DNA from 2 places in the Robertmurraya sp. GLU-23 genome. Region 2 is predicted to be linked to the other one. Evidence: riboswitches for the same ligand, from Rfam matches in the RefSeq annotation. Region 2 holds a riboswitch; the other holds the start of a gene.
What was found. Region 2 has a riboswitch for cobalamin ahead of cbiB (adenosylcobinamide-phosphate synthase CbiB). Riboswitches for the same ligand answer to the same signal wherever they lie in the genome.

Region 1 (8,205 bases), on a different contig from region 2:
ATAAACCGGCTCGAAGATATCCCGATGCGTGAAGAGACTTGTTTTTCAAAGGTGTCTCTAGTGATATACATAGGATGGAATTGTGCATCTTCTGTTCCGACTGGATCGTGAAATACAGTAAAACCAAGTTGTGTATACAGCTTTGTTTGTCTGGTGGTTCCTGAAATAACCGCTGCGTCGTATCCTTGTTTAATACAGTAGTTGGCTAATAATTGTGAAAGTCCTAGAAACACTCTGCCGTTACGATTCTTTGCATCAACCGCGAGGAGGCGAATTTCGCACAATAGATGTGCTAGAAAAGGAAGATGCTCTTCTACAGGACCAATCTTTTTATCAATGGAAAAAGGTCGCTTGTCTCGAACTGCAATCATTCCAATGAGTTGTTTATTCTTTAAGCAAATAAGGTACGTATTTTCAGCGTGAAAAGGGTCAACTCTTCTCTCTGTATCAGACTTTGGATGTTGTGGGATCTCTTCGACAAAGGTACGATAATTTAGTTTGTGTATTTGCTCCATTTCTTCTTCGCTTCTTGCAATCTTAAAAAGCAAGCCCATTTGGTTTCCCCCTATACTCTTTCTTTTATATTGGCTGTTTTCGTAAAGTTTGTTGTTTTGGAAAAATCCCAGAAGCCGGATTTTTCCCCGCATAACGCTGAGTTTATTGGTCTATTTGGAGAGTAGCTCTTTTCTAAGGAGGATAAAATCCTGATTGGCTGCTGAAACATATAGTTTAATTCTGACAAAGTGTATAGCAACAATGTTTTAGAAAAGAGCCTTTATATTTGTTCGATGAGCAAAAAGAATCGTGATTATTGTGAGTACGATTATTCCGACGGATGTGTATGTATAAGTTTCAATAAAGAAATAGATCGGAAGAATGCATAGGCTTAGTAGACCAGACATAGTAAAGCTGCGGAACAAGGGATATGTGAGGCCGAAGCTTACGAGAATGACAATGGTTACGGTCGGTTCAAAAGCAATGATTCCTCCGAGAAAACTAGAGATCCCTTTTCCTCCCTTAAAGGAAAGGGTGATGGGCCAAATATGTCCTATAAGCACCAATAGGAATCCAACTAATTGAATCTCCTCTGAAAAGCCTAGCATTCTGCCAAGAAGGATAACCGCCGCTCCTTTAGACGCGTCTCCTAAAAAGGTAGCGACAAAGGCCGTCTTATTTAAACTTCGCCCGATATTACGAGCACCTACGTTTCCACTACCTACCTCCCGAATATCAATCTTTCCAAACAGTCTTCCAATAATGTATCCAAACATGATGCATCCAATAAAGTAGGAAACGAAGAAATAAACCACTACTACCATAGAACATGACCTCCGCGCTCTGTTGTATATATTCCATATTATGCTAAGCAAAACCTCTTCACAATAAGAAGTTACTGTCCACCCCAGACGGACAAAACAACCCCAAGTGTCCACGAGCGGTGACAGACACCCTCCGTGGACATTTTGGCCATTTTGTCCACGAAGGGTGTCTGTCACCTTTTTGTTAAAAAGGGGTTGCGTTTTTGGGGTTTTGTTGGTGTATAATCAGACGTAGCAGAAAATTTCATAATTCGACTAGTAGTAGGTGTCTTCATAACTGAAGACTTAAAAAGGAAGTTGGTGAAATTCCAACGCGGTCCCGCCACTGTAAATGGGAGCAAGCTGCAAGTAATGCCACTGTACGTGAACGTATGGGAAGGTTGCAGCAAGCAATGACCATAAGCCAGGAGACTCGCCTATTGCTATGCACCGAATTTCCTACGAGGATAGGAGTGGTGTGGCAGACTGTTACCTATTATTTTATTTCCAATTAGTGTAAAACGTCTATCATACCAGCATCTTCCTGCCTCTGTAGGAAGATGCTTTTTATTTTGTACATATCACAGGGGGAAAGAACATGCGTCAAAAATTTTACGCACTATTTGCATTACTCGTACTATCACTAGGAATTCTTGCTGGTTGTGGGAGCACAACTGAAAACACAGAAGAAAACCAAAACACAGAAGGTCAAACGGAACAAAGTGAACAACAAGCCGCCTTCCCACTTACACTTACAGATGCTTTAGACAATAAAGTGGTAATAGAAGAAGAGCCAAAGACCATTGTTTCATTAATTCCAAGTAACACAGAAATCGTGTATGAGTTAGGTCTAGGTGAGAAAGTAGTTGGTCTCTCTGATTATGACAACTACCCAGAAGAAACGGCTAAAGTTGAAAAAGTCGGCGGCATGGAATTTAATGTGGAAAAAATTGTTTCATTAAATCCTGATATCGTCTTAGCACATGAATCTTCCGCTTTATCTGCAGAAGCGGGGCTTACTCAATTAAAAGATGCTGGAATCACCGTGTTTGTTGTGAACGACGCAGTGAATTTTGAGGAAGTGTACGAAACCATTAACCTCATCGGACAAATGACCGGAACAACAGAAGAAGCAGAAGCATTAACAACTGATATGAAAACCAAGCTTGAAGAAATTAAGGAAAAAGCGGCAACTGTTACTGAAAAGAAAAATGTATTTGTAGAAGTTTCACCAGCACCAGACATTTACACACCAGGGAAAAACACGTTCATGGATATTATGCTTCAAGTGATCAATGCAGAAAATGCAGCAGGAGATCTAGATGGCTGGGCGAGCATCGACCAAGAATCGATTGTTGAGAGAAATCCAGACGTGATCATCACTACGTACGGCTACTATTCAGAAGATCCTGTAGGTCAAGTAACTTCTAGAGAAGGCTGGACGGATGTGACTGCCGTGAAAAATAAGCAGGTTGTAGATGTTCATTCCGATCTTGTCACACGACCAGGGCCAAGGCTCGTTGAAGGGGTAGAGGAACTTGCAAAAGCCGTATATCCGGAAGTATTTAATAACTAATCGAATAGCAGCCTACTTAATGGGTGCCTCGTTTCTCCTATTGGCTATAGTACTAGGCATCTCACTAGGAACCGTGAAAGTTCCAGTTTTAAGTACGATTCAAATATTACTTTCACAACTTTTTCCGTTTGTTTCACTAGATGGAATTGACCAAATGCATGTCAACATTGTTTCGAATATTCGCCTGCCAAGAGTCATCTTAGCAGGACTTGTTGGAGCGGCTCTAGCTATTGCTGGAGCTGCCTTTCAAGGTTTACTCAGAAATCCACTGGCAGACCCTTATACATTAGGAGTTTCCTCGGGTGCTTCAGTTGGAGCAGTTGTTACATTGTTTTTTCAACTGTCCCTTCCAGTCATTGGGGCATTTACCCTTCCTGTTCTCAGTATTTTGTTCTCTTTTATCACTATTTTCCTCGTTTTAGGTTTTGCACAAAAAATAGAGCGATCGATGCGGGTGGAGACGATTATCTTAACAGGAATCATTTTTAGTTCCTTTCTCGGTGCCCTTATCTCATTAATGATTGCCTTAACAGGTGAGGAGTTGCGTCAAATTATTGGTTGGCTACTAGGAAGCGTTTCCATGAGAGGGTGGGTATACATAAAAATTATTCTCCCATTCTTCCTTATAGGATCAGCTATCTTAATTTTTAACGGTAAAGAATTAAATGCGATGTCGTTTGGAGAGGAAAGAGCTCATCATCTAGGAGTGAATGTCCAACGAAGAAAGCATATTATTTTGATGGCGGGCTCCATGTTAACTGGCAGCGCAGTAGCTGTTTCAGGTACGATTGGTTTTGTTGGATTGGTTATTCCTCATTTAGCAAGAATGCTTTGGGGACCAGATCATAAACATCTACTTCCGTTATCGGTTCTTACTGGTAGTGCCTTTTTAATTTTAGCTGACTTAGTGTCAAGAACCATCATTGCTCCTATTGAGCTTCCAATTGGAGTGATTACCGCTCTGATCGGGGCACCTGTCTTTGCTGTGATTCTCCTAAAAACAAAAGCAGAAAGAAGTGGTTAACATGCTACACATTCAGCATGTCAGTGGTGGATACGCTGGTAATTCTATCGTAAAGGATATATCCTTTGAAGTGAGAAAAGGCGAGATGCTCGGAATTCTTGGACCGAATGGAAGCGGTAAGACCACACTTTTAAAAATGATAAGTGGAATTTTGCCGGCTTCTGAAGGAACCATTTCCATTGATGGTACTAAGCTGTCCAATTATACTCCCAAGGAGCTTGCTAAGCTGATTGCGGTGTTGCCTCAGCATGCAGCAGATCCATTTTCCTACACGGTAAAAGAAACCGTATCACTTGGGCGTTATGCCCATCAAAGAGGCTGGTTTCATAGCTGGAGCACAGAAGATGAGGAAACGGTTTTAAGAGTCATGGAGCAAACGGGAACATTGAGCCTCCAACACCGAAATATTCAAGACTTATCTGGTGGAGAGAGACAAAGGGTTTACTTAGCTCAGGCACTTGCTCAGGAACCACGTATCCTTCTTCTTGATGAACCAACCAACCATTTAGATTTAAGCTATCAAAAAGAGTTGTTTGATCTGTTAAAAAAGTGGTCAAAGGAATGTGAACTAATGGTTGTTTCCATTTTCCATGATCTCAATTTAGCGGGCTTATACTGCGACAGACTTCTACTCCTTCACGAGGGGAAGATTGTAATAGAAGATACTCCGAACGAAGTGTTGAAACAAGATCGAATTCAAACCGTTTATCATACGAAAATTGCCAAACAGCCTCATCCAAAGGTTCCGGTTCCACAAATGGTGTTATTACCAGAGTGGGAAAATGACCAGATAGAAGATGTATATCAAATTGATCCATCAGTGATTCATGCTTCATCAGAAAGAATTGTAGTAAAAACGGAGCAACCCTTAAAAACGATGAGCTCTGGAGTAATTGGTTCTGGAACGGGTTGGTATCAGAACTTTGTTAATCGCCATGTAGACAAAACCTATAATTGTAGTGACCATAAAAAAGAAATGGCCCACTACTTAGAAAGAAATGGGTTCCTTCCAGGGGAAACGGTTGGAATGATGACCGCTGTTAAGCTTGAAGATGTCTCTTATAAGCTTTATATAGATGGCCAGGTTTCCATTTTTATTGTCGTGACGGCAGGTGTTGGAAATGCCATAGACGCATCTGTTATGGATCGAGAAGTGTTTGATTATACGCCCGGTACCATCAATACGTGGATCTTTGTAAACGGTGAATTGTCTGAGGAAGCATTTATCCAATCCATCATGACCGCAACAGAAGTAAAGGTGAAGGTTTTGCAAAATGAAGAAGTGCTTGATTTAAACACCGGGACAATTGCAACAGGTACTTCAACAGATAGCATCTTAATTGCAGCTACGCAAAAGGGGACATCCATTGAATATGCAGGCTCCTTTACTCAACTAGGTCGATTAATTAGCCGAGGAGTCCTCGAATGTACAACGGAAGCCATTCGGAAATCCCGATTGAGAAAAGAAGGCATGAGTTAATCTCGGTCAAAATTGTTCCTGGAGGAAAAGCTGTGAAAACGGTCCGTGCATTTCTATTAAACTTACAATTTTTTACATCAATTCCTGTTAACATGAACTTGCCAATGGATGCCATACATATGAAACGTGCGGTTGGCATGTTCCCATTATTAGGAATTTTACAAGGAGGCATGTATTCGGTCCTTCTTTTCACCTTAATAGAGTGGACCCCATTATCGACAGTCGCCATTGCTTTCATCTTATGGTTGGCTTGGATCTTCTTTACAGGAGGTCTTCATCTAGACGGTTGGATGGATGCAAGCGATGCGTTCTTTTCCTATCGCGACAAGGAAAAACGATTAGAAATTATGAGCGATCCCCGAACAGGAGCATTTGGTGTGTTATCTGCTATTGTGCTGTTAAGTGGTCGCTATTTGTTTTTATATGAAATCACGAGTTTTGCTCATTCTTACACTTACATCATCATCCTGTTCATTCCTTTTTTCAGTAGGGGAGTGATGGGTGCGTTATTAGTGCTTGCTCCACTGGCAAAGAATGAGGGACTTGCAGCGTTTTTTAGAGAACGGTTGAGCAAGATCTCTTTACTCAGTTATCCTTTCTATTGTATGGTCATGTTAATAGGATTAGCCCTGTTCTTTCCAGCGATTACTCCCGTGTTCCTCTTGTTATTAGCAAGTGCTTTTCTATGTTTTCTATTAATCCGAAAAAAAACAGTGCACTGGTTTGGCGGAATAACCGGAGATGTGTTAGGAGCATCTGCAGAAGGGACGGAATGGTTTTTATGGATGATTGTGTGGTTATGGCATTATGCAGGCATGGCCTAACAGAGGCAAATAAAAAAAGAGCCTATCTAGGCTGGACGGATTCCCCTTTATGCCATCAACCCTCACCATTAGTAACGACCTATGAAGGGTATTTTACGAGCGATTTAGGACGTTGTGTTGCCACGTTACAAGCATTCTTTCCTGAGGTAGAACCAATCCGAATGAATGAGCTAAGGGAGATGCATTTTGGTGACTTTGAGGGTTGTACCTTTGACGACTTAAAGGATAATGAAGAGTATAATCAATGGCTTGATCATTACAAAGAAGCAGCCACACCTAATGGCGAAAGCTTTCAGCAATTTGTAAGAAGAATTGATATGGGGTGGAACAAAATGATTTCGGAAGTGAAAAATAATCATTGGAAACGTTCGTTTGTAGTCACTCATGCAGGTGTGATCAGGCATTTATTAGCTAGATTTGCACCAGACGAACGAGCATACTGGGACTGGAGTGTGTCCCATGATTATTATTATGAATTACTATTTTCGAAAAGAGCCTTTGAAAAGGGAGAACGAGCCTTTTCACTAAATAAAGTATCCATTTAAAGGGGATGAGCAAATGAAGATTTACACAAAGACGGGAGATAAGGGGCAAACAAGTATCATCGGTGGAAGAGTGGATAAGGATGATATCCGAGTGGAAGCGTATGGGACGATTGACGAAGTGAATAGCTTTGTTGGACAAGCGGCATCTGAGCTCAATGAAGATGTGTTTGCGGATGTTCTTGCAGACTTGGAGAAAATTCAGCATGAGTTATTTGACTGCGGAGGAGATTTAGCTAATGTAACGGCTAAGCGTGTTCCGAAGCTTACTGAGGATGCAGTTCAGTACTTAGAGCAAAGAATTGATGTGTATACCGAGGAAGCGCCACCGCTTGAACGATTTATTTTACCAGGAGGAACAAAGGCTTCTGCTACGATTCATATTGCTCGTACCGTTGCTCGTCGCGCTGAGCGTCTAATTGTCAGTTTATCAAAGGCAGATTCGACCACCCCAACTGTGTGCTTACAGTATGTAAACCGCCTTTCAGATTACTTTTTTGCTTTGGCGAGAGTAATAAATTTCCGTTTAGGTGTCAAAGATGTGGAATATGTAAGAAGTGCGAAGGTGTTTCGAAATTAGATAATGTAGGGAAGAGGAGATTGTCGATGGAAGTTAAGCTTGGTTATGTCATTTTGTACGTGGACAGCTTAGAAAAAACAAAGCAATTTTATAGTGAACTACTCGGGTTAAAGCTTCGAAATGAGTTTGGTTCCTACATTGAATATGAAACAGGCTCGACGATCTTAAGCATGAATACAAGGGCGGGCGGAAGAGAAGTGACGGGATTGCCTATCCCAGATGGTATTCAAAGAAGTCATACGTTTGAGTTAGGTTTTGTGACAGAGAATGTCGAGGGGCTTGTAGACCGACTTCGTCAAGCGGGAGTACCTGTTTTGCTTGAGCCCACAGAGAAACCATGGGGCCAAAAGGTTGCTTATGTGGAAGATCCAGACGGGCATTATATTGAAATATGCACTCCTACTCCTTAAAAGAAAAATCGATCCTTTTGTTATGAAGGGTCGATTTTTTTATGCTTTTTTATTGGATTTAAGTATATAAAAACCATCAAATTCAAAAAATAATTCTTGCTACTGATGTTAGAAAGGGGATAGAATGAGACACTTAAAATGGATACTCGTATGTTTAGTACTTTTGTCAACGGTGATAGCTGTTCCAACCAGAAGCCATGCCATTGCTGCAAAAGGGGCTATATTAATGGAGCAAGAATCAGGACGAGTATTATTTGAAAGAGATGCTCACACGCCAATGCGTATTGCTAGTATCACGAAGATTATGACTGCGACATTAGCGATTGAATCTGGGAAAATGAATGAGATGGTGACCATCAGTAAAAAGGCATCCGTCACGGAAGGGTCCTCTCTCTATTTACAACCTGGTGATAAAATAAAACTAGAAGACCTTGTATATGGATTAATGCTACGTTCTGGAAATGATGCAGC
Region 2 (8,205 bases):
ACCGTCTTCGATTGATACCTTGGATTCAATACCCTCTGGATCCTCGACCGTTGTTCCAAGCATTTGGTAGCCTCCACATATTCCATACACCATCGTTTTCCCATTTTTCGAAAGCCTCTGAATTTCTTCATACAATCCCGATTGCTTAAGAAACATCAAATCCTCAATGGTATTTTTACTGCCAGGCAAGATAAGCAGATCAGGGTCTTGAAGCTTTTCCTTGCTACAGACCAAGCGTACATGGCAGTCTTCTTCGGATAAGAATGGGTCAATATCTGTGAAATTTGATATTTTAGGAAATTGAATCACTGCAATATCTATTTCTTTCGCTGAATTTCTTTCTGTGCTGTATTGCTTTAAGGCAACGGAGTCCTCTGCATCCACCTTCACGTTCGTATAGGGAACGACTCCTAGAACAGGCACGCCAGTATACTCGGTAAACCAATCAAGACCTGGTTCGAGTAAGCTTACATCTCCCCGGAACTTATTGATAATCACCCCTATCACTCGGTCCCGATCACTCGCTTCAATTAACTGCAGAGTTCCGACCAAGCTCGCAAACACTCCGCCACGCTCAATGTCACCTACTAAGATAACAGGTGATTCCGTCAAATTCGCGACCCTCATATTTACTAATTCACGGTCATTTAGATTGATTTCAGCTGGACTTCCCGCTCCCTCAATCACAATTCGCTCAAACTGTTGATCAAGTTGCTCGTACGCCTCTTTAATTAAAGTTAGCCCTTGTTGGAAAAAATCTTGCCGATAAGCTCCCGCTTGCATATTTTTATACGGCTTCCCATGAACAACGATCTGTGCCTCATAGTCCCTAGATGGTTTGATTAAAATTGGATTCATATCCGTAGTCGCTATGGTTCGTGCGGCTTCGGCCTGAACTCCTTGAGCTCTCCCAATCTCCTTACCATCCAACGTAATATAAGAGTTTAACGCCATATTTTGAGATTTAAATGGTGCTGTTTTATAGCCCATATCCGAAAAAATTCGGCAAAGAGCTGTTGATATCACACTTTTTCCTGCATCTGAATGTGTTCCTTGAACCATAATGGATTGTGCTCTACGCATAGATGTACCCCCTACATCATGAAATAAAAAGTATTCTTCCATTTACAACGATTCTTCCATTTTCCTTCAATTGAGTACAGCAAGCTGTAAGAATATCTTCCATATTCCATTCACTCGTCGATAAAAACGGCACCAGGATTCCCTTATAAAAAAATCCAGGTGCCTATAAATTTCTCACAAATATGATTAATATACGGATACTAGTGAGAGATGTTCTATACTCGCCTCAACCAGGAGCTTTCTTTCCCCTTTATCCAGCCGTATCAAGGTTAAACTTGTTCCCTCACAGATGGGAGCAGACCAGAATTTATTTAGTGAATGTTTTTTCACGATAGATAAAAATGCCATGATGGTTACTCCGTGAGTGACAACTAGCACTCTTCCGTCACCGTCCATTCTTTCTATTTCTTGAAGAAAGTCTTCCACTCTTGTAATCACATCTGTAAAGGCTTCTCCTCCATCGTTGTAATAACGCTCTGGAGCATTCCAATAATGATCATACTCCAACGGAAACTCACGATGAATTTCATCATCCGTTTTTCCCTGCCATTTCCCTAGATGAATTTCCATTAGGCGCGGATCTGTTGTCACATTTGTTTCATATGGTCGGACAAGCTTCGTGGTGGTATACGCTCTTCCACTGGGTGAACAAATTACCTTATCAAAAGGCGTATCAGCTAAGTAGTCTCTTAATCGTTTAGCATCCTCCACTCCTTTTTTTGTAAGGGAGGAGTCCAAGCTGCCCTGCATTCGCTTTTGTACATTCCAAGTGGTTTGTCCATGCCTAGCAATATATAAATCAACCATTTTGGTCACTCCCTACTCGATTTAAAAAGTTACTTCATGATAATAATGTCCTGAGAGTTCCTTCACCATATGCCCTTTCTCAGCTGGAAATGCGATCAGGAAGCAGGTAGATGGTCCAGATGTTTTTTCTAAATTGATCACACTCTTCACTTCATTTTTTAAAAAATTTCGGTTTGAAAAGAGACGATTCATTTCATAAAGTATTCCTTTTGAGCCAACAGGCAATAAGACAGCGTCTTCTAGTTCTGAGAGCTCCTTCACTAATCGTAATGGAGCTATTTCGGTTTCCTGCTCTATTACTTCATTTCCAACAAGAGGAAGACCAATAACTGCCACTTTCGTATCCTCTAGAAAGGGAGTTGCGCTCAAGGGAGCATGACTTGTTCTTTTTCCTAATACCGTTAACCCAACGGCAGATTGGACAAGTGAAAAGTTACTTTCAGTGCTTCCATTGATCGGAATGCCTGGTAATTCAAACTCAAGTAGACCTCTTGTTATTCCCTTTACGAGTTCTTCCCACGCTCCCTCTCCACAGAAATTTTGAAGGATCACTGCTTCGGGAATAGCTCCCGCCGAGTAGCATTCCATCGCTGCCACACGGAAGGTATAATAACCAACAATATCGTAAGGAACTTTTACCGCATCGAGCTTTTTTAATCCGATCGCCCCGCTATTATCAGAAGCTACCACAAGGGTTTCTTTTCCCATTTTAAGCAATTGGACATCTCTCATTTTTGAAATTTCCCCGCTACGGCTGGTTTCATTATGCTAGCTAACCGAGGCGCAACGATCACAGCTAAAACGGTATTAAGAATAGATGCAATCAGTAATGATGGAACCATACTTACATAGAATGCTTTTGAAATTAAATAGATAAATGGCAGTGGTGCTGCAAAGGTATTTCCTAGCACGAATAAGATAGAAGCAGTCCACTTGCTTCCTTTATGATAAAAATACGCAAATACCCATGCTAACAAGGCCATTTCGATAGCAATTAAAAAATGCATCGGCCCAAGAGGCATTCCTCCAATTAACGCAGAGACCATATGTCCTAATCCACCGACGATTGCACCCGGAATTCCACCTAGAAGCGCGGCAGCCACTATTGCTGGAAACGAATCAAGCGCGACACTTCCAATGATTGCTGGAATTTTTATCGCACCTCCTACAACGGTTAAAGCTATAAATACAGCCATCCATGTTACTTTTGTCACCTTCATTTTTCTTCCTCCTTTTGGATTATAATCACTTTACACGTTGACCAATTCCGTACCAGATGTGATCCACTCGATCACATAATTGGACCGTATCCTGAAACGTCCATCCCGCATCATCGCGCCATTTTCGATCCATTTTTTCAACAGGGACAATTCCTCTTGTAATATCTGAACCAATGATAACGACCTTTCTCTTCCAACCATCCTTTTCCCAACAATCCCATTTCTGCATTGTTTCTTTCCATATGTTTCTTACTGTATCCGATTCATGCTGAAGCGATAGTTCCCTAATCCAATACTCGATTCCTTCGACCACCACTAAGGACGCGGCAAAATCTTCGCTAAGCCAGTCGTAATACGAGCAATCATAAGCCTTTATCCAACTTTCTAGCGGATACTGACACATGTCGTAATGGCTACGTACCCAATCGGCCTTTCCGTTACATGCTCCACCCATCACGAAGTGCAACCTCATCACCCTCCTTTTTCATATAAATCGGAACTCCTGCTTCAACTAGAACCGCTTCCTTTGCCATTGAAACGACCTGTTGGTTTAGCCTGCCAAGGAGCTTTGCGTACACAAGAACAAGGTCACTAGAGTAAATCGGTTCATTCAAGATTTCATTACTAACGACGATGAGGGTATGACAATTTTTCTGTATCGAAAGGATCCCCTCTATGATCGATTTCTTGATTTCTTCATGAAAAGACGGGTCCATCAGTCTCTCCTCGGTTTGGAACAAACGATTGTTTAATAGATTCGTAAGGCAATCAAAGAGCACAATATCATTCGGCTGAAAAAAAGTGGAGAGGTTATGTAAAAAGTAGGGCTCCTCCCATGTTGTCCATTGTTGCTCCCCTTCATTTCTTTGTACTTGATGTCTATGAATTCGGTCCTTCATTTCCGCATCAAAGGCAACTCCAGAAGCAATATAATGGAGATTTCCTTTAGTATTCTTTGTTAGCTCCATGGCTGTTTTCTCAGCAAAACTGCTTTTTCCACTTCTAACACCACCACTGATAAAAATCAGCTGTCCAGCTTCCGCCATTCCTTCATCACCTCTAATAACCTTTCATGCTCGGTCGGCCCCTTAATTGCCAGTCGCAGGCATTTTCCGTCTAGTCCAGGAAAATTCATTGTATGCCGTGGAATTATCCCCTTTTTCATTAAAAAAAGGAAAAAGGGAAATTGATCGCGGATTTTGTCATCTTTTAATAAATAAAAGTTTACGTATGAAGGGGAGTAAAAAAACTCATTTTCACGATAAAAAGACATAAGCCTTTCCCGTTCATTTTTTATTAGATGAATGGTTTGTTTTACATAGTCTTCTTCTGACAAACACCATTCCCCCACCTTCATGGCTATCGCATTAACACTCCAGTGCGGTTTATTAGACCTAAGCTTTGAAAGCATTGCTTCATTTGCAATGATGTACCCAAGTCGTATCCCTGGAATGCTGAACATTTTTGTCATCGAACGAAGAATGATCATGTTCTCGCAGGATTGAAGGCAGGAAACGGTTGATTCGTACTCTGACACAAAGTCGTAAAAGGCTTCATCGACAATAAGCATGGTTTCATATTTAGCACATTCACGGGCAAGAATCTCAATCGTTAGTTTCGGAAAAAACATTCCCGTTGGATTGTTTGGATTGCACAGAAATACAGCGTCTACTTCACGTAAGTTCACTAGTAATTCATCTAAACGTAATTCCCAGCTGTCAACATCCATCAGGTGATAGCGTACTTCACATTGATTCACTCGGCATGCTTCTTCGTATTCGGAAAAGGCTGGTTGTACGATAAGCGCTTTTTTACCAGAGAGCAGTCGTCCGACCAAAGAAATAAGCTCCGCCCCTCCGTTCCCCACTAAGATTTGCTCTTTTCTTACGCTTTCTTTCTTTGCAAGCAAACCTGTGAGCCTTTCTGCCGTTGGATCGGGATAATCAGATACAAGCGAGTACAGCTCATTCCACCTGTCTTTTACTATGGCTGGTGGGCCGAGCGGGTTAATATTGGCACTAAAATCAATCACTGATTCAGGCATGTCAAGATGAAGTGCTTTATATAAAAATTGTGGATTAGATCCGTGCGTAGGCCACTTCAACGATCATCCCTCCAATCCATAATAAAAGTAAAAATGTGAGTACTGTTCGAGTTAAAATACCATTGGTTTGTAAAATATGCTCTCCAGTAACAGGAAAATAGGGTTCTCCCATTTTGGCTCGATCGGAGCGAATGCCTTTGTAAAAGTTGATGCCTCCAAGCTGAATCCCAAGTAAGGCAGCTACGGCTGCTTCTCCCCATCCACTGTTTGGACTCGGATGTTTTTTGGCATCACGGAGAACAATTTTAGCTGACTCTTTAACAGTCGATTGAACTGGCTTATTACTGAACAACATGCAGATAGAGGTTAGGCGACTTGGAATCAGATTTAACCAATCATCAAGCTTTGCCGATGCCCAGCCAAACTCCATATATTTTTCATTTTTATAACCAACCATGGAATCACAAGTATTCACTGCCCGGTATAACATCGCAAAGGGCGCCCCACCGAGTAACGCCCAAAAAAGTGGAGCTGTTACTCCGTCACTTGTGTTTTCTGCGACCGTTTCAATTGTCGCGCGAACCACACCCTGTTCATCAAGTTGATCCGTGTCACGACCAACGATATACGATAGCTTGTGACGAGCTTCCACTAGATCTCCCTTTTTTAACGGACCATACACCGTCATCGCTGCTTCCTTTAAGCTTTTTTGTGCAATCGTCGTCCAAATGATCACCGCTTCAACCATAATTCCGACCATAAAATGAACTTGATAAGCTAACATCGTAATTAGGATCGTAATCCCCACGACGAGCAAGAGAAGCGTAACTACCATAGCGATTCCGTTCCATTTTTTCCGCGTTCCTTTATTCCACTTTTTCTCGAGCTTATAAATCAGTGTTCCGATCCACTTCACCGGATGTGGCCAATCGATGGGATCACCGAGAAGTAAATCAATAAAATAAGCAATCGTCATTGCGAATAAATGTTGAAGAAACATGATAAACCCTCCTTCATAAATATTTAACAAGTTGGACAGTTTCCACCCGAAGAAAGCCTTAGTTGCGTAGCAACACCAGCTTACGGAGGATGAAACTGGCCCACTTTTGCATAAAAAAACATCTCCACATAGAAATGGAGATGTTGGAATAAGCTTCTTCCTTATGTAAGAAACCGACCACACCACCTATCCTCGTAGGTACACGGTGTCAAGAGATAGTCAGGTTTCCTGGCTCATGGTCATTGCTTTCTGTACCTTCCCATGCATTTCTTTATTGCACAGTGGTTTTTACAGTATGCTCCCATATACAGTGGCGGGACCGCGTTGGACTTTCACCAACTTCCCTAGACTTCTAAAAAAGAAGTACGCCTATTCTTGCACAATATATATTTTTCATATTCTAATACTAATCTTGTAAACAGGGAATGACAAGGTAATCTATTACATTAATTTAATTGTTGTAACAAATGAATAAAAAGCCAGTGTATGATAGAAATTTCTTTCTACCATACTCTGACTTTTCTATCCTTTTTGCTTGGCAATAACGACGAGTCGCTGCTTGCTTGAGTACCTTGGGTGACAGGTGATGAGCGTAACAAGTGACTCGTCCGGTGTTGCAGAAAGAACACTAAGATCGGAGGGTTCAATGATTTTTTGTTCGATCACCTCATACTCAAACTGAATAGATGAGGAGGTGATTGAAAATGTATCCCCTTCTTTTAGCTTATCAAGCTCACTAAAGAACTCTCCAGTGACAAACGAGCGATGTCCAAGGATTACACTGTTTTCCCCCTCTACCCCAACTCGTCCCGTTCCTTCTAGATGAGTGACAGCAACCCGGAGATTATCCTTTGTTGCCCCTTCTAGTACGGGAATATCGAGTGAAAGCTTTGGAATAACGAGCCTCATGTCGTTCAACACACTCTTTTGATTAGTTACAACACCAGAAGGCAAAAGTGCCTCCGCTGTGTCGATTGTTTCGGAAAGTATCTTTTTCTCAAGATAGAACTGGTATCCATGCTGCAAACCTACGTAAGCTAAAACAAATACCCCTGATGCTAACAGTACATTTCCGATCCATTTTCTCAACTTTTATACCTTCCTTCTTCCTCTGACCACTAGTCCAAGAACAACGAATGCCGTTCCTAACATTAGAAGTGTCCATGTTGTAAAAGGAGAACCTGTTTTTGGCAACACCTTGATTGGCAAGTTCGTCACTGGTGTAGCTTCCTCTTTAACAGGTGTCTCTTTCTGAATTGGAGCCTCTGCAACAGGGTTGCTTTCCTCAGTAGTAGGCTTCTCAACAGCAGGTGGTTCTTCTATCGTTTCAGTCAGTTTAGAGAACATATTCATATTGTATTCAACAATCGTCTGTCCAACATGGATAATTCCATTTGTGATATAACTGTCTTCACCAGGAAGTGCTTCAACGGTTCTACCTTCAATTCGGCTATCATAAACCGGATAACCATCCTTTTTAGCGATGATGTAATAATCACCGTCAGCAAAAACCATCCACGCGTATTGGCCATCACTTGTTGTGTATTGATTGTTACGGTTTTGGTTCGGTGCAAAATCCTCTAATATTGGTAAATTAACAAGTGTATGTGGTTCTCTTCCATATTTTCTGTTCGTTTCCGTATCAGCCCAGTAAAGTTGCATGTCGACACCTTCAATTGGCTCTAACGTATCTGGGTCACGAACAATTCCGTATGGATCAATTAAGGTCGACTCAATGGATGCAACCCCATCTTCAGGGATCGTTACAGTCATTTTTTGACCTGCAAGAATCACATCATTTCCATCCTTGTCTTTCACTATTACAGTAACTGCAAAAGTGTATGAATTTCCTTTTTCTCCACCTGTGATGATGTACTGTCCTGTAGGAGTAATGTCTATATTTACACCGTCAACTGGTTGTACGGTAAATCTTGCACCCGGTACCATCGAAGTGATACTTTCTGGTTTACCGGTTTCTTTATTTTCCATAAAGAGCTGCCCGATAACCGTGTGGTCTGATTTAAGTTGTTCACCTGTACCAGAAGTTTCTC

Region 1: linked by a shared signal. The riboswitch ahead of ACVBAX_RS22000 (helical backbone metal receptor) and the one ahead of cbiB (adenosylcobinamide-phosphate synthase CbiB) in region 2 are both predicted to bind cobalamin.

Annotation. Positions count from the first base shown of each region.
Region 1 covers NZ_JBRKCV010000020.1:25,595-33,799, reverse strand. Annotated here, with positions in the region: gene ACVBAX_RS22010 (aminotransferase class V-fold PLP-dependent enzyme) at 1-554, opposite strand, end outside; gene ACVBAX_RS22005 (glycerol-3-phosphate acyltransferase) at 762-1,319, opposite strand; cobalamin riboswitch at 1,566-1,753, shown strand; gene ACVBAX_RS22000 (helical backbone metal receptor) at 1,897-2,874, shown strand; gene ACVBAX_RS21995 (FecCD family ABC transporter permease) at 2,837-3,898, shown strand; gene ACVBAX_RS21990 (adenosylcobinamide amidohydrolase) at 3,900-5,378, shown strand; gene cobS (adenosylcobinamide-GDP ribazoletransferase) at 5,324-6,202, shown strand; gene ACVBAX_RS21980 (histidine phosphatase family protein) at 6,151-6,747, shown strand; gene ACVBAX_RS21975 (cob(I)yrinic acid a,c-diamide adenosyltransferase) at 6,761-7,324, shown strand; gene ACVBAX_RS21970 (VOC family protein) at 7,351-7,734, shown strand; gene ACVBAX_RS21965 (D-alanyl-D-alanine carboxypeptidase family protein) at 7,859-8,205, shown strand, end outside.
Region 2 covers NZ_JBRKCV010000013.1:84,200-92,404, forward strand. Annotated here, with positions in the region: gene ACVBAX_RS18410 (cobyric acid synthase) at 1-1,083, opposite strand, end outside; gene ACVBAX_RS18415 (histidine phosphatase family protein) at 1,270-1,890, opposite strand; gene ACVBAX_RS18420 (ATP-binding protein) at 1,912-2,622, opposite strand; gene ACVBAX_RS18425 (ECF transporter S component) at 2,619-3,110, opposite strand; gene ACVBAX_RS18430 (bifunctional adenosylcobinamide kinase/adenosylcobinamide-phosphate guanylyltransferase) at 3,136-3,567, opposite strand; gene ACVBAX_RS18435 (bifunctional adenosylcobinamide kinase/adenosylcobinamide-phosphate guanylyltransferase) at 3,548-4,156, opposite strand; gene cobD (threonine-phosphate decarboxylase CobD) at 4,135-5,214, opposite strand; gene cbiB (adenosylcobinamide-phosphate synthase CbiB) at 5,189-6,154, opposite strand; cobalamin riboswitch at 6,356-6,542, opposite strand; gene ACVBAX_RS18450 (class D sortase) at 6,677-7,243, opposite strand; gene ACVBAX_RS18455 (Ig-like domain-containing protein) at 7,247-8,205, opposite strand, start outside.